Regions from separate parts of the Streptomyces sp. HNM0645 genome, predicted to be linked through region 2. Evidence: riboswitches for the same ligand, from Rfam matches in the RefSeq annotation. Region 2 holds a riboswitch; each other region holds the start of a gene.

Region 1 (7,080 bases), on a different contig from region 2:
CGACGTCGGCGAGTTCGCGCGGCTTGTGGGTGCGGGTGTCGCGCCCGTCGACCGTCACCCGACCCCGCAGCGTGCCGCCCGTGAAGTGCGGCACCAGCCCGGAGACCGCCCCCAGCAGTGTCGACTTGCCGACTCCCGAGGGCCCGACCAGCAGGACGAGCTCGCCCTCCGGGACGGTGAGGTCCACCCCGGAGACCGCCGGCGCCGCCGCGGCGTCGCCGTACGTCACCGAGACGTTCTCGAAGCGGATCATGACGTGGACTCCTTCGGCGGCACGGGCGCCACGAACGCGGGCAACAGGCCCACCAGCACCGCCGCGGCGGGCCACAGCGGCAGGGCGGGCACGGTCAGGGGGACGACGCCGGGATGCAGCGCACCGGGCTGGTAGGCGCCCGCGCGGATCATCAGCGCCGCCACGACGACGCCGGAACCGGCCACCAGCCAGGCCCTCGGACCCCAGCGGTCCGGGCGGTAACGGGTGCGGACCTGGCGCCGTCCGCCGAGCCACAGCCCGCCCAGCGCCGCCGCGAACCCGCCGAGGAGCACGGGGAGGCCGTACCCCGAGCCTTCCGCGGCGAGCAGTCCGTACGAACCGGCGCACACGCCGAGCAGCCCGCCGAGGGTGAGCGCGGTGGTGGTGCGCCGCACGGCCGGGGGCACCTGCGCGGTACGGCCGTAGCCGCGCGCGTCCATGGACGCGGCGACCGCGACCGAACGCTCCAGCGCCCCCTCCAGGACCGGCAGCCCGATCTGCAGGACCGCCTTGACCCCGCCCGTCGGACGGCCCCGCAGCCGCCGTGCGGTACGGAGCCGGAGCACGTCGGCGACCATGTTCGGCGCGAACGTCATGGCGACGACGACGGCGACCCCCGCCTCGTACAGCGCGCCCGGGAGCGACTTCAGCAGCCGGGCCGGGTTCGCGAGCGCGTTCGCCGCGCCGAGACAGATCAGCAGGGTCGCCAGCTTCGCCCCGTCGTACAGCGCGAACACCATCTGCTCCGCCGTCACCCGGCCACCGACCCTGACGCCCCGCGCCCAGTCCGGCAGGGGCACCTCGGGCAGTGTGAGCAGGACGCGGGTGCCCGGGATGGGCGAACCGAGGACGACGGAGAACACCAGCCGGATCGCGATCACGGCGAGGCCGAGCTTGACGAAGGCGCCGTACGAACGGGCCCAGGGGGCGTCCGTGCGCCGGGCCGCCACGACGTATCCGGCGACGCCCACCAGCAGCCCGAGGAGGAGGGGATTGGTCGTCCGCGAAGCGGCCGTGGCGAGGCCGAGCGCCCAGACCCACCAGGCTCCGGCGTGCAGCGCGTTGCTCCGGCCGGCGGCGGGCGCCCGCAGGGCACCGCGCAGCGGTCGGCGCTCCCGCGGGGCCCGGCCGGACGGCCGACTGCCGCGGGGCGCGGCGCCGCTCTCGTGGCTCCCGTCGTCCGGGCCGCCGACCGGGCCGCTGCCGGAACCTTCGCCGGAGCCCGTGTCCGCGTCCGGACCGCTTCCGGGGCCGTCGACCGGACCGCTTCCGGAGCCCCGGCCCGCGCCCGGCTCCCGGTCGCCGGGGCGGGCGTGCGGGACACCGCCCAGCAGTCGGACGGGACGCCGCCGTCCGTGCGGCTCCGCGGGGTCGTCCGCCGGCGTGGGCACGGGCGTCCGGGTCATCCGCGGCGGCGGGACTGCCAGAACGCCGCCCCGCCCAGCGCGAGCACGGCCGCGATGCCCGCGAAGAGCCCCAGCGTGGGGCCCCCGCCGGCCGCCTCGCCGCCGGCCGCCCCGGAGGGCTTCCCGGCCGGCGGGGCGGAGGCGCCGGACTCCGCGGGCGCCGGGTCCCCGGCCGAGACCTGCTCGCCGCAGCCCGTCCTCGGGTAACCGGAGATCGCGCACAGCAGCGCGTCCGAGTTGTAGCGGAGCGGCTTGGCCACCGCCGCCAGGGCCTCCGCGCTGGTGGCGTCCGAGGGGACCGCGGCGCAGCCGGACGCCGGCGCGGACGGGGGCCGCTCACCGGACGGCGCGTCCGCCTCGGTGCCGAAGTCGATCACGACCCCGACCCGTTTGGTGCCGGGCTTCGCCGGGGTGTCCGCGCACAACTGGGAGAAGGAGGGGGCGGTACGCGGCTTCGCCGAGTCCTGCGAGTCCGCGCTGACGGAGAAGCGGTATCCGTCCACCGAGCCGTCGGCCGGCCGCGCCGTGGCCGGACCCTGGGTGGCGTAGGCCCAGGCGGTACCGCCGGACTGCCAGAACGACCAGTACCGGTATCCCGCCGCCTGCGCCTGCGCCTGCCCCGCCACGCCCGGCACCGCGAGCACGGTGCCGAGCGCGAGGAGGAGCGCGGTCAGTCGCCTGCGCATCACTGCTGCTTGCTCTTCCGGCGGCCGCTGATCAGGATGCCTATGCCGGCACCGGCCGCGAGGCCGGCGCCGACGATCCACCAGATCCCGGCGCTGTCGCCGCCCTTGTGCTCCTCGCCCGCGTCGCTCTTCGTGCGCGGAGCCGGCGGCTCGGTGGTGGAGGCCGGCGCGGGACCGGTCGCGTTGAGCTGCCGTACGAGGTCGGCGCCGCCGAAGTCCCGCGGGTCGTCGCCATGGGCGTGCGCGGCGAGGATCAGCTGCGCGTACGCCGCCGGGCCGCCGTCCTTCGCCCACGCCGCGGAGTTCTTCTCCAGCCACTGGACCGCCCTGTCCGCCTTGTCGCCGTGCCCGGCGGCCGAGAGCGCGAGGACCGCGTCCGCGGTGTTGCCGAAGTCCGGGAGCGGGGCCGGGTCGGCGGCGCCCGGCATCGGCGGCGAGTCCAGATGGCCGGTCTTCGCGAGCGCCGTGGCCAGGTACGCGGCGCCGTTGCGGGCCGACTGCTCCGGGGTGGCCTTCGCCGGGGAGGTGCAGGCGGCGGGGCCGCCGTCCGGCTCCGGGCCGGAGACGACCAGGCCGCGGCCCAGCCCGGCGAGCACGGCGGCCGCGGTGGCGTCGCCGTTGGCGAGGAGCTTTCCGGCCTCGTCCGGCTGGTAGGCGAACGCACCGCCGCCGGCCTTGTCGGCGCATGGCACGGCGAACGTGACCAGCGCGTCGAACGGGCTCTTGCCGCTCTTCGACTTCACCTCGCCGGGCCGCGCCTTGGCCGCGGCGAAGGCGCCGATCACGACGGACGTGGAGTTCGCGTCGGACGGCATGCCGGGGTTGTAGCTCCAGCCGCCGTCCTCGTTCTGCACGGACTTCAGCCACTCGAGGCCCTTGTTCACGGCCTCCCCGTGGCCGCCGAGGGCACGCAGGGCCTGTACCGCCGCCGCGGTGGCATTGGTGTCCAGCATCGTCTTCGCGTCGCACGGCTTGGACGCGTCCGCGCGGTAGGAGGCGAAGCCGCCGTTCTCGCACTGCTGCCCGGTGAGCCACCCGACGGCCTGCTCGGCGGGCACGGTCTTGGCGACGTCCTGGGCGAGCAGGGCCAGCGACTGTCGCCACACCCCGTCGTAGGTCGGGTCCTTCGTGCCGTAGAGCCCGGCCGGGAGCGCCGCCGAGGGGGAGGGGGTGGGGGCGGCCGTCGCTGCCGGAGCAGCGGTCACGCAGAACACGGCGGAAGCGGCGGCGAGCGCTGCTGCGCTGCGGCGAACTGACATGGCGGGCTGGGCCTCTCCTGTGGGGAGCCGGGCACAGGCACGCTGGGGTACCAGGCTCCGGCCCCGTATTCCTCGACGGTGCCTGCCAGCGGGCCGGTCCCGATGGCACGAGCCGGTCACGGCCGGTACAGGGCATTCCGACTCGCCGCCGGCGACGGCGGCTCACGGTTGCGGGTCAGTGCCGGATTCGCACCGGCTTCCCCCCGTACGGGTGTGATGACGACTCGCACACTCTACCGGCCCGTAATCCCAGCCCCTCGGGACGGGCGGCCGGGTACGGCAGGAGGCCCTCGACGGCCCTGCCCACCGGGCCCCGCGCGGTTCTCGGAGAGGGGCCGGCGGCTTGTGCGAGGGTCCGGCTCGGATGGATCTCGGTGGCCCGGAGCGGTCGGCGGGACGGTCCGGCTCGGGTGGCTCTCGGTGGCCCGAGCCGTGCTCATCCAGCCCTCGCACTCCGGCTCAGCCGACCGCGGTGTACGCCACCGGGGCGCTGCCCGGCACCGCCTCCACGCGGCCCAGTTTCACCAGGCGGCGCAGATGGGCCTCGGCCTCCGAGACGGCGATGGTGCGCGAGCCGTAGGGGATCTCGTCCCACGGCCGGTTCCACTCCATGCGCTCTGCCAGTTGCCAGGGGGTCAGCGGTGCGGCGAGGAGGGACAGCAGCCCGGTCAGCCGCTCCTCGTGGTGGGCGAGGAGCTCCCGGACCCGTGCCGGGGCGTCGGTGAAGGCGTGCTGGTGCGCCGGGAGCACCTCGGCGGCGCCGAGGCGGCCGACGCGTTCCAGCGAGTCCAGGTAGTCGCCGAGGGGGTCGGTGACCGCGGAGTCGTCGGGGTCCTCGTACAGGCCGATGTGCGGGCTGATGCCGGGGAGCAGATGGTCGCCGGAGAAGAGGCGGCCGCGGCCGGGGAGGTTCGCCGGATGCTCCTCCTCCAGGTGCAGGCACACATGGCCGGGCGTGTGGCCGGGAGTCCAGACGGCCCGCAGCCGCCGTCCGGCGAGGTCCACCAGTTCGCCGGGTGCGATCTCGCGGTCGGGCAGGGCCGCCCGCAGCCCGGGGAGGGCCCGCATCCGGCCGCGCTCGCGGGCCGCGAGCAGCGGGGCGAGGTGCTCCTCCGGCGCGCCGACGGCGGTGAGCTTCCCGGCCAGGTAGTCGAGCCAGGCCCCGGGCCGGGCCTCCCGGGTGCGGCGGACGACGGCGATGTCGGCCGCGTGCATCGCGATCCACGCGCCGGACGCCTCGCGGACCCTGCCGGACAGCCCGTGGTGGTCCGGGTGGTGGTGGGTGACGAGTACGCCGTGGACGTCGGCCACCGCGAGGCCCAGTTCGGCGAGGCCGTCCGAGAGCGCCGTCCAGGACGCGGGGTCGTCCCATCCGGTGTCGACGAGGACGGGCCCGCGGCCGGTGTCGAGGACGTGGACCAGCGTGTGGCCCAGGGGGTTGTCCGGGATGGGGACCTTGAGGGACCACACACCGCCGCCGTGCTCCGTCACCCGCGTCATCGGCTCCCCATCCTCCCGGCCCGGGCCCAAGAACGAGAACCCGTTCCAATGGTCGCCCAAGTCGACTTCATTGCAAAGGGCTCGGCGGTGTGCGGGGCCGGGGCGGGGAGCGCCGGTCCGCGCCCGCGCCGATGCTTCCCGGGAGCGGGTTCCGGCCGTGGACTCCTCCGGCGGGAACTGGTATCTGTTCAGGCGGTCGGCAAATCTGAAATACCGTCAGAAAAACTGGAGCGCTCGGAGAGCCGGGGCCGCGGGAGGCAGTCGTCATGTCCGAACTGGTGGAGCACGGGAAACTCTTCATCGGCGGGGAGTTGGTCGATCCCCTCGGCACGGACACCATCGAGGTGGTCTCGCCGCACACCGAGGAGGTCATCGGACGCGTCCCGCACGCCTCGCGGGCCGACGTGGACCGGGCGGTCGCGGCCGCGCGTGCCGCCTTCGACCGAGGGCCCTGGCCGAGGACGCCGCTCGAGGAGCGCATCGAGGTCGTCGGCAGGATCAAGGACGCGATCGCCGTACGGCACGAGGAGATCGCCCGCTCGATCAGCTCCCAGAACGGATCGCCGTACTCCTGGAGCGTCCTGGCCCAGGCGCTCGGCGCCATGATGGTCTGGGACGCGGCCATCGGCGTCGCCCGCGACTTCACCTACGAGGAGCGGCGCGGCGGAGTCCTCGGCCCCCTCCTCGTCCTGCGTGAACCGGTCGGCGTGGTCGCGGCCGTGGTTCCCTGGAACGTCCCGCAGTTCGTCGCAGCGGCCAAGCTCGGGCCCGCCCTGCTCGCCGGCTGCGGCGTGGTCCTGAAGCCCTCGCCCGAGTCCCCGCTGGACGCCTACATCCTGGCCGACATCGTCCGCGAGGCCGGCCTGCCCGAGGGAGTGCTGTCGATCCTCCCCGCCGACCGAGAGGTCAGCGAGTACCTCGTCGGGCATCCCGGCGTCGACAAGGTCTCCTTCACCGGCTCGGTCCCGGCCGGCCGGCGCGTGATGGAGGTCGCCGCCCGCAACCTCACCCGCGTCACCCTCGAACTCGGCGGCAAGTCCGCCGCGGTGATCCTGCCGGACGGGGACCTGGAGGCGGCCGTCCAGGGCATCGTCCCGGCGGCCTGGATGAACAACGGCCAGGCGTGTGTGGCCCAGACCCGCATCCTCGTCCCGCGCCCCCGCTACGACGAGTTCGCCGACGCCTTCGCCGCGGCGGCCGGGGCGCTGGTGACCGGCGACCCGCTGGACCCGGCGACCCAGGTCGGTCCGCTCGTCGCCCGCCGCCAGCAGCAGAGGTCGCTCGGCTACATCGCGCTCGGTCAGGAGGAGGGCGCCAAGGTCCTCGCCGGCGGCGGCCGCCCGGCCGGCCTCGACCGCGGCTGGTACGTCGAGCCGACCCTCTTCGGCGGCGTCGACAACGCCATGCGGATCGCTCGGGAGGAGATCTTCGGCCCCGTCGTCTGCCTGCTGCCGTACGGCGACGAGGGCGAGGCCGCCGCGATCGCGAACGACTCCGAGTACGGGCTCAGCGGTAGCGTCTGGACGGCCGACGTCGAGCACGGCATCGACTTCGCGAGGCGCGTCAGGACCGGGACGTACAACGTCAACACGTTCAGCCTCGACATGCTTGGCCCGTTCGGCGGATACAAGAACTCCGGGCTGGGGCGGGAGTTCGGTCCTGAGGGGTACGGCGAGTACTTTGAGCACAAAATGGTTCATTTGCCGTCGGGATACGGGAGCGAGAGCTGATGGGTGACCGCTGGCAGGTCGAGGTCGACCGTGGTGTGTGCATCGGTTCGGGGATGTGTGTCAACAACGCGCCGGACGGCTTCAAGCTGGACGCGGCCCGCCAGTCGCACCCCACCGAACCGGAGACCGACGCGGACGAGGACATCCTCACCGCGGCGGAGGGCTGTCCGGTCGAGGCCATCTCGATCCGGCTGCCGGGCAGCGGTGAGGCGGTGTTCCCGCCCGAGGAGTAGCCTCCTGCGGTCC
Region 2 (7,080 bases):
TGGGCGTGCGCCCATACTGGCAATGCCCATACGATTCAGACCAGAAGGACGGCAGAACACGAAGAGAGGACGGCCGGACTGATGTCACCACGCGGGGTGGCGACACCGAACGTGCGCGAGCGCTTGTTTGCGGCCGCGGAACGTGTCGTCGAGAGGGACGGACCGGGGGCGCTCACGAGCCGTGCCGTCACCACCGAGGCGGGGTGCGCCAAGGGGCTGCTGCACACGCACTTCGCGGGCTTCGACGAGTTCGTGGCCGAGCTCGTCCTCGACCGGTTCGCGCGCACCGCCGAGGGGGCCGACGCCCTGGCTGGGCTCGCCGGACAGGGCACGGTGACCGGGAACCTGGGCTCCGTCGTCCTCGCACTGTTCGACGCCGGCGGTCCCGCCCTGTCGGGCCTCGCCATGGCCCGGCCCAACGCGGCGCTCCGCATCCGCGAGGCATTCCAGGCCGGCGCGCCAGGCTTCGCGGCGATCGAGGAGGCCGTCGCCGGCTACCTCCGGGCGGAGCGGGAACTCGGCCGGGTGCCCAGCCGCGTCGACGCGGGCACGGCGGCCCTCGCTCTCGTCGGCACCTGCCACCACCTGCTGATGACCTCGTGGCCAGGCACACGCGATCCGCGCCCGGCCGTCCAACGGCTCGTCACCGCACTCGTAGGCTAGCGGCCCAAGTCAGAGATCACTAACGCGCCTGGGGTCTGATGCACGATCGGGTGACATCTGGTCGATGAAGGCCCGCCAGCATTCCCGCGCGTGGAGCGGTGATCGACTGCACCTGTCGCCCCGAGGTCACCGGTATGTCGCATGACGAACCGCCGAGGTTCTGGGCTGGGCCCGGTGAGGAGCGCGCCCGCGAACACACTGGCTCGGCAGGGCCTCCGACGAGCCCCTGGAGCCGAAGCGGCGGGAACTACTGCCTTCGCAGCTCCCAGGCGCCCTGGTGTCGCTCGCGGTCAGCTCTCTTCCCAGTCCGGCACGGCCGAGAGCGCCCCCATCCGCAAGTTCCAGCGGCCGTTCCGCCCGGTGAGGTGCACTGCCGCCAGGGGCGGCACATCGATCCGCCAGAACAGCGCCCGCGGCACGCCCAGCGCACTGACGACGGTCGCGCGCACCACCGACTGGTCCGCGACGGCCAGCACCCGCCCGGCATCAGCAGGCAAGCCGTCGAGCCAGACGGCGACCCGATCGCACACCTGCGACACGGACTCGCCGCCATGCGGTACCGCTTCGGGGTCGGACATCCAGGCGGCGAGCCCGTCGCCCTCCCGCTCGGCGACCTCGCCGAGGGTCCGTCCCGCCCACCTGCCCATGTCCATGTCTCGAAGGGCCGGCTCCACGGTCACCACGTCCCACTGAAAGGCACGCACGGTGCTCTCGCACCGATCCGACGGCGCCGAGTAGCGCAGTGAGGCTCGCGGCAGAAGGGCCGCCACCTCCCCGGCTTGCCGTAGCGCCCGTGCGTCCAGCGGCACCTCTCCGAATCGCACATCGCGCTCCGCTGCGGCGGGGGCGCACACCAGCGTGAGCCTGACGGTCACGAGCGTTCCCTTCGTTGCGCACTCGAGCCGGATGATCGTAAGACGCCCACGACTTAAGGATCTTCGCACCCACGTCCACGCGCTGTGGCGTCCCTCACATCTCGCCGAGGGGATCCCCATTGAGCCTAATTCTCTAAGCAGCTTAGTATTCGTGAGTCTTCGCGCAGCCGGTCGCCCATCCGGGGCGGCGGCGAAGGCGCCGCCTGATCCGCTGTACGCCCAGCCCGTAGGCGGTCGAGGAAGAAGGAGCTCCGCCGTGGCCTCCCATCGCCGCCCGAAGCAGCCCAGTCCGCTCCATACCGGCGTCATCACCGCCACCGCCGCGGCGGCCGTGGCCCTTTCCACCCAGGCAGCCTCGGCCGACCCGCTGCCCGATCCCAACAAGAAGGGTGTCAAGGCGCAGGTGGACCGCCTGTACGAGCAGGCGACCCAGGCCACGGAGAAGTACAACGGGGCCAAGGAGAAGGCCGACGCGCTCAAGAAGGAGGTGGCGGGCCTCCAGGAGGCGGCGGCGCGCAAGCAGGGTGAGCTGAACGAACTCCGTGACCGGATCGGCACGGTGGCAGCCGGCCAGTACCGTTCCGGCGGCCTCGACCCGGCCCTTCAGCTGTTCCTCTCCGAGGAACCCGACACGTACCTCGAGAAGGCGTCGGCCCTGGACCGGGCCGGCGAGCGGCAGGCGGCCGTACTGCAGCAGTTCCTCTCCCAACAGCTGGCGCTCCAGCAGCAGCGCAGGGAAGCGTCCGAGAAGCTGCGCGACCTCGGCTCCGTACAGAAGGAACTGGGCAACCGGAAGACGGAGATCCAGATCAAGCTGCGCGAGGCCCAGCGCCTCCTCAACACCCTCTCGGCGAAGGAACGGGCCCGGATCGCGCAGGAGGAGGACCGGGCCAACCGGGCGAGCGCGCGGGTCGACCTCGGCAACGAGGCAAGTGCCTCCGAGCGCGCCGCAGCGGCCTTCGCCGCCGCCAAGAGCCGGGTCGGCATGCCGTACGTCTGGGGCGCGAGCGGCCCGAGCTCCTTCGACTGCTCCGGCCTCACGTCCTGGGCGTACCGCCAGGCCGGCGTGACGATACCGCGCACCTCCCAGGCCCAAGCCAGTGCCGGAACGCGCATCAACTCCCTCAGCGCCCTGAAGCCCGGCGACCTGATCATCATGCGCAGCGATCTCAGCCACGTCGGCTTCTACGCCGGCAACGGGCAGATCCTGCACTCGCCCAAGCCCGGTGCGCAGGTCCGCTACGAATCGATCGCCCGCAGCGGCATGCCCTTCATGTGGGGCGTACGCATCGGCTGACGCACGCAGCAGAGAGGGGCGCCGGCTCGAGACCGGCGCCCCTCTCGCGTGACAGGCGTCAGGACGAGGGCGCGACCGCCGCCCCCGGCTCCATGGCCGCAGTCCGTGCGCCAGACTCGCGCGGCTGCAGCAGCCGCTCGGCCAGTGCGCCGAAGACGAGGCCGAATCCGGCCCACAGCGTGGCCTGGATCGCGAGCGCCGAGATCCTGAACTGCCAGACGACGGCGGCCGGGAAGCCCTTCGGCATCTCGTTGACCGCGGGAAGGAAGGCGTACGCGAGTCCGACGGCGAGGACGAAGAACGCCCCTGCCGCAACCGACGCGTTCCAGTTGCCCAGACGGGGCGCGAGCCGCTTGCCCAGGATCACGCCGGAGACGGCGAGCAGCACGCTGAGCACCACCATGAGCAGGTACAGGGTGGTGCGCTGACTGATCGTCGCCGGATCGCTCACGGCCGGCGGGTTGGCGGGGTACTTGAGGAACGGCACCACGTAGAAGGCGATCAGGCCGCCAAGAGACAGCAGCCCGGCCGTGGCGCGCGGTCCGAATCCACCGATCCGGCCCAAGGCGAAGCAGTACGCCAGCGCGGCGATGCCGCCCAGGGCGACGCCGTAGACGAGGACGCCGGTCGCGAGGCCGGTGGTGGACTGGGCCGCGCGGCTGACCAGCTCCGCGCCCCCCTCTTCGTGGCTGTGCGCCGCCTCGTAGGCGATGCCGGCCTCGGTCGGCGGCTCGCCGAGGAAGTAGGCGACAATCAGGGCGAGGAGACCGGCCACGAGGCCGGCCACCATGCCGCGGGCAAGGAGCTTTCCGACGGTTGCGGAGTTCATGATGTTCGCGCCCCCGTCTCAGTGGCAGGGGAAGCCGAGCAGGTGCCGGCCGTCGTGCACCCATTCATGGACGCCTTCGCCGGCGAAGATGGCGGTGGCACCCTGCTCGGCGCCGACGAAGAAGAGCGCGAGCAGCATCAGGGCCCCGAAGAAGACGGCCCAGGGCAGGATCGACTTGACGGGCAGTGCGGCGGGGATGGCGGCGACGCTCGGCTGAGCGGTGGCCTGGGCCATGGCAGGACCTCCAGTGGGAACACGCGTCCCGGTCGGATGGAGCTCGCTCGACGGGGGCGAGTCTGACTTGCCGGGCCGCACCGCTCAGGAGATGAGCGGCTGCCGCCGGGCACACAGTGGCGCGACCGTGCCGGATTCCCACCGGCTTCCGCTGCCCATCGATTGACTTGTCCTGGTCAAGGTAGCGGAAGCCCCTCGAACCCACAACAAACTTCTAAATGACTTAGAAGAATCGATTAAGGTTCACCCATGACCGATCCACACGCCCCCGGGGTGGCTTCAGCGGCGCGACATGTACGCCTGCATGGCCCGGTGCAGGGTCTTGTTCACCGCTCCCTGCAGGGGCAGCTCCCACTCACCGAGGGTCTCCACCACTTCCCCTCCGGTGCCGAGCTTCCAGCGCATCAGCCCGAACGACCGCTCCGCGGGATCGAGGGTGTCCGGTACGCCCCGCATGTCGTACACGGCCGCACCAAGGGAGTGTGCGTCGCGGATCAGTCGCCACTGCAGAGCGTTGCTCGGCCTGACCTCGCGGCGGTGATCGGCGGAGGCCCCGGTCTGGTACCAGGCACGCCGGCCCGCCACGATCATGGTGTGAGCAGCGAGCACCTCCCCGTCGTGCCGGGCGAGGTAGAGCCGCATGCGCCCGTTCTCCTCGGCGTTGAGCTCTCGATGCTGCCGCTGGAAATAGGGGAGAGAACGTCCAAGGCGGAAGCCGTCGCGCCGCTCGGTGACCTGCAGCAGGTCGCAGAAGGCGGGAAGATCCTCGGCGGTGCCGAGGTAGGTCTCCACCCCTACCGTCTTCGCCTTCTTGATGTTGCGCCGCCACTCCTGGTTGAAGCCGGACCACAGGTCGTCCGTGCTGCGGCCGGCCAGGGGCAGCTCGAACAGGTGGCGGGGCTGGGCGTCGCCCGCGCCGCCGTCGTCTCCGCAGCGCCGCCAGCCGGCCGCCCGCAGCCGGTCCGCGACGGCCGCCCCGATCGGCTCGACGACGTCCGGCAGCACGTCGCCGACCCGGCGCCCCGGGCCGACGGCCGCCTTGAGCGTCTCGGCGCTCCACCGGCGGTACGCCAGAGGCGGCCCCATCCGCACGGCGAAGGCCCCAGCCGCCCGCAGTTGGTCGAGGAGCAGCTGCAGGACGCCCATCAGCGCCGGGTCGGCCCAGTCCAGCACCGGCCCCTCCGGGATGTACGCGAAGTACCGCCGGGTACCGGGCAGCTGCCGGTACAGCACCTGGGCGGCGGCACGCTGGCGGCCCGTCCCGTCGAACCAGCCGATCCGCTCGGCCCGCCAACCGTCCTTGACGGCGCTCCAGGACGGCAGCTGAAGGAAGCTGACCTGGTCGCCCTGCGTACGTCCCGAGAGGGAGTCGAGGTAGGCCAGGTGCTGCTCAACGGTCGTGGGCACGGTCTCCAGGGCACCGGCACGGTGGGTCGTCTGCACCTCGGCGACAGCCATGTCGAAGGTCTCCTCGTTCTGGTCCTTGCGCCTCCTGCGGGAGGGCGGCGGGATACCCCCGCCTGTCTCATGCACGCCCGGCGGCGCCGGAATGTGGCAGGCGATTTCGCCGACGTCCGCGGAACCGGCTCACGGGCGGGTGCGGCGTGACGGGGACAAGGCCGGCGGGAGCCGGTGTCGACGCCCGGAGGGCGGACGTGGGCGGCGGGCGGGGCAAGGCGTTGATGATGCTCGGCTCGCTCGTCTCCCGGGTCACGGGCTTCGTACGGAGCGCGGTGGTCGTCGCGGCCCTGGGGACGGCACTGCTCGCGGACGCCTACAACGTCGCCAACACAGTGCCGAACATCGTCTACATCCTGCTCATGGGCGGGGCGCTCAACTCGGTCTTCGTGCCCGAGCTGGTGCGTGCCGCGAAGGAGCACGAGGACGGCGGAGTCGCGTACACCGACCGGCTCATCACCCTCTGTCTGGTCACGCTCACCGCGATCACCGCCGTGGCCGTGCTCGCGGCGCCCTGGATCGTCACCGCGTACACGGACTACACCGGTGCCCAGCACGACCTCACGGTGGCCCTGGCCCGCTACTGCCTGCCGCAGATCCTCTTCTATGGCGCCTACACCGTGCTCGGGCAGGTGCTCAACGCCCGGGGCCGGCTCGGGGCGATGATGTGGACGCCGGTCCTCAACAACGTCGTCGTGATCGGAGTCTTCGGGCTCTATCTGGTGGTGGCCGCGACGGCGACCGGAGCCGGCGAGGTCACCGACGGGCAGCTGCTCCTCCTCGGGATGGGCAGTACGACGGGGATCGCAGTGCAGGCGCTCGCTCTGCTGCCCGCCCTGCGGTCAGCGGGCTTCCGGTGGCGCCCGCGGCTCGGCTGGCGGAACTCGGGTCTTGGCCGACCGGTGCGGGCCGCAGTGTGGACGCTGCTGCTCGTGCTCGTGAACCAGGTCGCGTACTGGGTGGTGACCCGGCTCACGACGACAGCCGGGATTCGGGCGGACGCCGAGGGCATCGCGGCGGGTGTCGGGTACACGGCGTACAGCAGCGCGTACCAGCTGTGGGTCGTCCCGCAGGGCATCATCACGGTCTCCCTCGTGACGGCCCTGCTGCCCGTGATGAGCCGCGCGGCGGTCGCCGGCGACCCTGGCCGGATCGGCGCGGAGCTCACCCGCTGCCTCAAGACCACCGCGGTGGCGATCGTCCCCGCCGGCATCGTGTTCCTGTTCCTCGCGCCTCGCCTCACCGGCGTCGCCTACCAGTACGGACAGGTGACCGAGGCCGACGCGCAGGCGATCGGGTGGATGCTGGCCGCGTTCGCTCCGGGCCTCGCGGCGTTCTCCGCGCAGTACGTACTCGCACGGGGCTTCTACGCGCTGGGGGACACCCGTACGCCCTTCTTCCTCACCCTCGTGATCGCCGCCCTCAACGCGGGCCTGTCACTGGCCGCCTACACCGTGCTGCCCGCGCGCTGGGCGGTCACCGGCATCGCGGGCGCGTACGCGATGGCCTGCACTGCCGGACTCGCATGCACGGCGACGGTGCTACGGCGTCGCCTGGGGCGGGGACTCGAGGGCGCGCTCGGTACGCACGTGCGGCTCGCGGTCGCGTGCCTGCCCGGTGCCGGCGCGGCGCTCGCCGTCGACCGGCTGAGCGCCAGGCTGCTGGGCGACGGCCCGCTCGTCGACGGAGGTGCGCTGCTGGCGGGCACGGGGTTCGTCGGTCTG
Region 3 (7,080 bases), on a different contig from region 2:
CGGGCGGAACGACGCGACGACGACACGGGCGGGTGCCCGGACCGATCCGCGGTCCGGGCACCCGCCCGTGCACCCGGCTCCGCCGGGCGCCGTCCTCAGAAGTCCTCGTCCAGATCGACCGTGCCCTCCACGGCGACCTGGTACGCGGACGGCCGGCGCTCGAAGAAGTTCGTCAGTTCCTGCACGCCCTGCAGTTCCATGAAGGAGAAGGGGTTCCGGGAGCCGAACACCGGGGCGAAGCCGAGCCGGCTCAACCGCTGGTCGGCGACGCACTCCAGGTACTCGCGCATCGACTCGGTGTTCATTCCCGGCAGACCGTCGCCGCACAGGTCGCGGGCGAACTGCAGCTCCGCCTCGACCGCCTCCTTCAGCATGTCCGTGACCTGCTGGCCGAGCGCGTCGTCGAAGAGCTCCGGCTCCTCCTTGCGGACCGTGTCCACGACCTCGAACGCGAAGTTCATGTGCATGGTCTCGTCGCGGAACACCCAGTTCGTGCCGGTCGCCAGCCCGTGCAGTAGACCCCGCGAACGAAACCAGTACACATAGGCGAAAGCCCCGTAGAAGAACAGCCCCTCGATGCAGGCCGCGAAGCAGATCAGGTTCAGGAGGAAGCGGCGGCGGTCGGCCTGCGTCTCCAGCCGGTCGATCTTCTCGACCGAGTCCATCCACCGGAAGCAGAACCGGGCCTTCTCCCGGATCGACGGGATGTTCTCCACCGCGGCGAAGGCCGCGGCGCGGTCCTCGGGATCGGGCAGATAGGTGTCCAGCAGCGTCAGATAGAACTGGACGTGCACGGCCTCCTCGAAGAGCTGCCGCGACAGGTACAGGCGCGCCTCGGGGGAGTTGATGTGCTTGTACAGCGTCAGCACGAGGTTGTTCGCGACGATCGAGTCGCCGGTCGCGAAGAAGGCGACCAGGCGGCCGATCAGGTGCTGCTCGCCCGGGGTGAGCTTGGCGAGGTCGGCGACGTCCGAGTGGAGGTCGACCTCCTCCACCGTCCAGGTGTTCTTGATGGCGTCCCGGTAGCGGTCGTAGAAGTCCGGGTAGCGCATCGGGCGCAGGGTCAGCTCGAAGCCCGGGTCGAGCAGGTTCTTGTCGTTCATAGCAGCCGGCGCGGGGCGCCGTCCTCCAGTGGTGGTGTGCGGATGCGGGGCGGAGTTACTGGCAGGCCTCGCAGGACTCCGGGTTCTCCAGGGAGCAGGCAACGGCGTCGGGGTCGGCCGCCTGCTGGACGGGGATGGTGGCGGCGGCCGGCGCCGCGCCCGAGGCGGCGCGGGCGATCCGCGTCGCGGGGCGGGAGCGCAGGTAGTACGTGGTCTTCAGGCCCTGCTTCCACGCGTACGCGTACATCGAGGAGAGCTTGCCGATGGTCGGCGTCTCCATGAACAGGTTCAGCGACTGGGACTGGTCGAGGAACGGGGTGCGCGCCGCCGCCATGTCGATCAGGCCGCGCTGGGGGATCTCCCAGGCGGTGCGGTACAACGCCCGGACCTCCGCGGGGATCCAGTTCAGGCCCTGCACCGAGCCGCCCGAGTCGCGCAGCGCCTCACGCGTCTGCGCGTCCCACACGCCGAGCCTCTTCAGGTCGTCCACCAGATAGGAGTTCACCTGGAGGAACTCGCCCGACAGCGTCTCGCGCTTGAAGAGGTTGGAGACCTGCGGCTCGATGCACTCGTACACACCCGCGATCGATGCGATCGTCGCCGTCGGCGCGATCGCGAGGAGGAGCGAGTTGCGCATGCCGGTGGTGGCGACGCGCCCGCGCAGTGCGGCCCAGCGCTCCGGCCAGGCGAGCTCGGCGTCGTAGTGGTCGGGGTGCAGCACCCCGCGGGCGGTGCGGGTCCGCTCCCAGGCCGGGAGCGGCCCGTTGCGCTCCGCGAGGTCGCAGGACGCCTCGTAGGCGGCCAGCATGATCCGCTCCGCGATCCGCGTCGACAGGGCCTTCGCCTCGGCTGAGTCGAAGGGCAGGCGCAGGCTGAAGAACACGTCCTGGAGGCCCATGGCACCCAGGCCCACCGGGCGCCACTTGGCGTTGGAGCGGCCGGCCTGCTCGGTCGGGTAGAAGTTGATGTCGACGACCCGGTCGAGGAAGGTGACGGCGGTGCGGACGGTGTCGTCCAGCCGCTCCCAGTCGATCACGTCCTCGCCGTCGGCGGCGTCCTGCACCACGAACGCGCCGAGGTTGACCGAGCCGAGGTTGCACACGGCGGTCTCGCCGTCGTCCGTGACCTCGATGATCTCGGTGCAGAGGTTGGAGGAGTGGACGACGGTGCCGGGCTCCGCGGTCTGGTTGGCGGTGCGGTTGGAGGCGTCCTTGAAGGTCATCCAGCCGTTTCCGGTCTGGGCGAGGGTGCGCATCATGCGCCCGTAGAGCTCACGGGCGGGGATGGTGCGGCGGGCGAGCCCGGCGGCCTCCGCCCTGCGGTAGGCGGCGTCGAAGTCGCCGCCCCAGAGGTCCACGAGGTCGGGCACGTCGGCGGGGGAGAACAGCGACCACTCGGCGTCGGCGTTCACCCGGCGCATGAACTCGTCGGGGATCCAGTGCGCCAGGTTGAGGTTGTGCGTGCGGCGCGCCTCCTCGCCCGTGTTGTCGCGCAGCTCCAGGAACTCCTCGATGTCCGCGTGCCACGTCTCCAGGTAGACGCAGGCCGCGCCCTTGCGCCGGCCCCCCTGGTTGACGGCCGCCACCGACGAGTCCAGTGTGCGCAGGAAGGGCACGATGCCGTTGGAGTGCCCGTTGGTGCCGCGGATGAGCGAACCGCGGGAGCGGATGCGGGAGTACGACAGCCCGATGCCGCCGGCGTGCTTCGAGAGCCGTGCCACCTGGTGGTAGCGCTCGTAGATGGAGTCCAGCTCGTCCAGCGGCGAGTCCAGCAGGTAGCAGGACGACATCTGGGGGTGCCGGGTGCCGGAGTTGAAGAGCGTGGGGGAGGACGGCAGGTAGTCGAGGCGGCTCATCAGCCCGTACAGGGAGGCCACTTCGTCCAGCGCGCGCGGGGACTCGTCCTCGGCGAGACCGCAGGCGACGCGCAGCATGAAGTACTGCGGGGTCTCGATGACCTCGCGGGTGATGGGGTGCCGGAGCAGGTAGCGGCTGTAGAGGGTGCGCAGGCCGAAGTACCCGAAGCGGTCGTCGGCGGCCGGGTCGACCAGCGAGTCGAGGTGCTGGGCGTGGGTCTGCACGAAGGCGGCCGTACGGTCCGCGATCAGTCCTTCGCGGCTTCCGACGGCGATGGAGGCGGAGAACGCGGTCGCCCCCTGCCCGGCAGCCTCCTCCGCGATGGTGAGGGTGAGCAGCCGGGCCGCGAGCCGGGAGTACGCCGGGTCCTCGGAGATCAGGCCGGCGGCCGCCTCCGTGGCCAGTTCGCGCAGTTCGGCCTCGTCCGAGCCCGCGTGCCGGCCCCGGAGGGCGGCGGCGGCGACCCGGCCGGGGTCGGCGTCGGGCAGGTCCGCGGTGAGCTCGGTCAGGGTCCGCAGGAGCGCGGTGCCTGGTCCGTCGGCGAGCTGCGCTGAAGCAGGATCGGGCGGCGCGATGGTCACGGGGGGTGCTCTCCCTCGCTCGGCTGGGGGCCGGCGGGGCAGGGGCACGGACGCACACCCGGGCAGGGCGGACCGCGTCCACCGGCCTTTTCCGCGAGGCCCGGACGTCTGGGCACCCGAGCCGGACGGTCCGGGCGCACCGTCGGCAGGTCCTCGGACTCACGGGCGTACGAGGACCTGGAACAGGCCCCGCGCACGCCGTCACACCGTTGCGGGACAGTTCCGGATTCCCACCGGATTCCCCTGCGGCGACAGCGAGCATGAGCATACATGTGGGGGCGGTGAGTTGCGGAACCCCCCACATGTTGTGTCGTGGCCTCGCTCGGGACCCAGGGCACGGGTGGCCGGCCGGTCCGGTCGTCCGTGCGAAGCCGGGCCGCGGGCTCCACGGTCACGGCGACGGGCCCCCGCGTCTCCCGGAGGGAACGCGGAGGCCCGTGTGCGCCGTCGGCGGGGGCGCTCAGCAGCAGCGGAATCCCTTGCGGGGGTCCGCCTCCCGTTCGTCCATGCGGCGGCGTTCGAACTCGCGGCGGGACATGACCTCCGCGTCGGGGTCGTGAGAGCGTGCATGAGCCACGTAACGGTCGTACACCGACTCGCCCGAGACCTCGCGCACGTACCAGCGGACCCAGTCCACGGCCCGACGTACTCCGCTCACCGCAGCCATGACCCCCACGCTACTCACGCCTTGCCGTGCCCGCAGCCTCGGAGCCCGCGGCGCCGGCACCGACCGCCGCGAGCTCCGCCTTCTCCTCCTTGGTGGGGAACAGCCCGGCGGGCGCGACCAGTTTCGACTCGACGTACGGGACCTCGGCGAGCCGGACGGTCTCGGGCTCGCTGACCGCCTTGAGGCAGACCCGGCCGGCGTCGGCCAGGACCACCACGATGAGCAGGGCGAACAGTGCGCAGAGCACCCCGTCGACGGTCGAGTTGGTGACGATGGTGTGCATGTCGTCCATCGACTTCGCCGGAGCCAGCACCTCGCCGGAGTCGATGCCCGCCTGGTACTTGTCGCGCTGGGCGAAGAAGCCCACCTTCGGGTCGCCGGAGAAGATCTTCTGCCAGCTGGCGGTGAGGGTGACCGTGGCGTCCCAGGCGAGCGGGACGGCCGTGACCCACGCCCACTTGAGACGTCCGGACTTCACCAGCAGCGTGGTGCAGACGGCCAGGGCGACGGCCGCGAGGAGCTGGTTGGCGATGCCGAAGAGCGGGAAGAGCTGGTTGATTCCGCCGAGCGGGTCGTGCACGCCGACCCAGAGGAAGTAGCCCCAGCCGCCGACGACGACCGCGCTCGCGAACCAGACGCCCGGCTTCCAACTGACCTGCTTCATCGGCTTGTAGACGTTGCCCAGCGTGTCCTGGAGCATGAAGCGGCCCACCCGGGTGCCCGCGTCGACCGTGGTGAGGATGAACAGCGCCTCGAACATGATCGCGAAGTGGTACCAGAACGCCTTCAGCCCGGCGCCGCCGATGACGGCGGAGAAGATCTCCGACATGCCGAGCGCGAAGGTCGGTGCGCCACCGGTGCGGGAGAGCAGGCTCGCCTCCTCCACGTCCTTCGCGGTCTGTGTCAGCTGCTCGGGGGTGATGGTGAAGCCGAGGTTCGCGACCGCCTGGGAGGCGGAGTCCACCGTGGTACCGATGACCCCGGCGGGGGAGTTGATCGCGAAGTACAGTCCCGGATCGAGGATGGAGGCGCAGATCATCGCCATCACCGCGACGAACGATTCGGTCAGCATCGCGCCGTAGCCGATCATCCGGATCTGGGTCTCCTTCTGGATCATCTTCGGGGTGGTTCCCGAGGAGACCAGGGAGTGGAAGCCGGAGAGGGCGCCGCACGCGATGGTGATGAAGACGAACGGGAACAGCGAGCCGGCGAACACCGGTCCCTGGCCGTTGCCCGCGAACTCGGTGACGGCCGGCATCTTCAGCGTCGGCATCGCGATGACCACGCCCAGCGCGAGGAGCACGATGGTGCCCACCTTCATGAAGGTGGAGAGGTAGTCGCGCGGTGCCAGCAGCAGCCAGACCGGGAGTACGGAGGCCAGGAATCCGTAGATCACCATCCATACGACCAGGGTGCCCGGCTCCAGGGTGAAGAAGCCCGCCAGGGAGGAGTCGGCGACCCAGCCGCCCGCGATGATCGCGAGCAGCAGCAGCGCGACGCCTACGACCGAGACCTCGGTGACCCTGCCCGGCCGCAGTGTCCGCAGGTAGACGCCCATGAACAGGGCGATCGGGATCGTCATGCCGATGGAGAAGACACCCCACGGCGAGTGCGCCAGGGCGTTGACGATCACCAGCGCGAGCACCGCCAGCAGGATGATCATGATGGCGAAGACGGCGATCAGGGCCGCGACGCCACCGAAGGGACCGATCTCGTCCCGCGCCATCTGGCCGAGCGAACGGCCGTCACGGCGAGTGGAGAAGAACAGCGTGACCATGTCCTGGACGGCGCCGGCGAAGATCACGCCGACGATGATCCAGATCGTGCCCGGGAGGTAGCCCATCTGGGCGGCGAGGATCGGGCCGACCAGCGGTCCGGCTCCGGCGATTGCCGCGAAGTGGTGGCCGAAGAGCACCCGCCGGTCGGTCGGGTGGAAGTCGACACCGTTGTCAAGGCGTTCCGCGGGGGTGGCGCGGGTCCCGTCGGCCTTGAGGACGCGGTACTGGATGAAGCGCGCGTAGAACCGGTAGCCGATGGCGTACGACCCGAGCGCGGCCGCCAGCATCCAGACGGCGGAGACCTCTTCGCCCCGCGCGAGGGCGAGTACGCTCCAGCCGGCCGCGCCCACCAGTGCGACGAGGACCCAGACTGCGATGGACCGCGGAGTGGTTCTCCGCTGGGATGTGCTCGATGGTGCCGGCTCGGCCATGGTGTGGCTCCCGTCCCGTCGTGATCACCTGTAACGCGCAGGCAATCTAGGCGACCGTTCCGCCAGCGTCACCCCCGGCTCACATATCGGTACGGCAACGACTGGTGCGGAGGCCCGGAGTGAGGACCCGTCGAAGCGCGCAGGCCGGGCCGCCCACGGAGGGCGGCGCCGGACTGCGGGGCGGATCGCCGGGGCTTCCGGCGGTGCTGTGCTGGCGGGGCGCTCAGCCCGCCTCGGGCCGCTGCAGCCTGGCCACGAACTTGTAACGGTCACCGCGGTAGACCGAGCGTACCCACTCCACGGGCTCGCCGCCTGTGTCCAGCGAGTGCCGGGAGAGCATCAGCATCGGCAGACCGACGTCCGTGCCGAGCAGGCCCGCCTCGCGGGGGGTGGCCAGCGAGGTCTCGATCGTCTCCTCGGCCTCGGCGAGGTGGACGTCGTACACCTCGGCCAGCGCGGTGTAGAGGGAGGTGTACTTCACCAGCGACCGCCGCAGGGCGGGGAAGCGCTTCGCCGAGAGGTGCGTGGTCTCGATCGCCATCGGCTCGCCGCTCGCCAGCCGGAGGCGCTCGATGCGCAGGACGCGCCCGCCGGGCGCGATGTCCAGCAACCCGGCGAGCGTGTCGTCGGCCGTCACGTAACCGATGTCCAGCAGCTGCGACGT

Evidence for each region. Region 2 has a riboswitch for cobalamin ahead of QMZ92_RS11470 (CbtB domain-containing protein). Riboswitches for the same ligand answer to the same signal wherever they lie in the genome.
Region 1: another riboswitch for cobalamin. It lies ahead of QMZ92_RS31135 (SCO2321 family membrane protein); the one in region 2 lies ahead of QMZ92_RS11470 (CbtB domain-containing protein).
Region 3: another riboswitch for cobalamin. It lies ahead of QMZ92_RS03995 (ribonucleoside-diphosphate reductase subunit alpha); the one in region 2 lies ahead of QMZ92_RS11470 (CbtB domain-containing protein).

The regions. Positions count from the first base shown of each region.
Region 1 covers NZ_JASHLT010000059.1:21,155-28,234, reverse strand. The annotation lists gene QMZ92_RS31150 (ABC transporter ATP-binding protein) at 1-253, opposite strand, end outside; gene QMZ92_RS31145 (energy-coupling factor transporter transmembrane protein EcfT) at 250-1,356, opposite strand; gene QMZ92_RS31140 (SCO2322 family protein) at 1,656-2,345, opposite strand; gene QMZ92_RS31135 (SCO2321 family membrane protein) at 2,345-3,604, opposite strand; cobalamin riboswitch at 3,718-3,854, opposite strand; gene QMZ92_RS31130 (Strvi_7410 family MBL fold metallo-hydrolase) at 4,064-5,104, opposite strand; gene QMZ92_RS31125 (aldehyde dehydrogenase) at 5,371-6,834, shown strand; gene QMZ92_RS31120 (ferredoxin) at 6,834-7,067, shown strand.
Region 2 covers NZ_JASHLT010000014.1:109,781-116,860, forward strand. The annotation lists gene QMZ92_RS11450 (TetR/AcrR family transcriptional regulator) at 82-663, shown strand; gene QMZ92_RS11455 (histidine phosphatase family protein) at 954-1,538, opposite strand; gene QMZ92_RS11460 (C40 family peptidase) at 1,795-2,835, shown strand; gene QMZ92_RS11465 (CbtA family protein) at 2,894-3,664, opposite strand; gene QMZ92_RS11470 (CbtB domain-containing protein) at 3,683-3,898, opposite strand; cobalamin riboswitch at 3,937-4,118, opposite strand; gene QMZ92_RS11475 (lipid II:glycine glycyltransferase FemX) at 4,178-5,356, opposite strand; gene murJ (murein biosynthesis integral membrane protein MurJ) at 5,503-7,080, shown strand, end outside.
Region 3 covers NZ_JASHLT010000004.1:149,129-156,208, forward strand. The annotation lists gene QMZ92_RS03990 (ribonucleotide-diphosphate reductase subunit beta) at 96-1,103, opposite strand; gene QMZ92_RS03995 (ribonucleoside-diphosphate reductase subunit alpha) at 1,159-3,540, opposite strand; cobalamin riboswitch at 3,668-3,808, opposite strand; gene QMZ92_RS04000 (YbdD/YjiX family protein) at 4,001-4,207, opposite strand; gene QMZ92_RS04005 (carbon starvation CstA family protein) at 4,218-6,416, opposite strand; gene QMZ92_RS04010 (GntR family transcriptional regulator) at 6,640-7,080, opposite strand, start outside.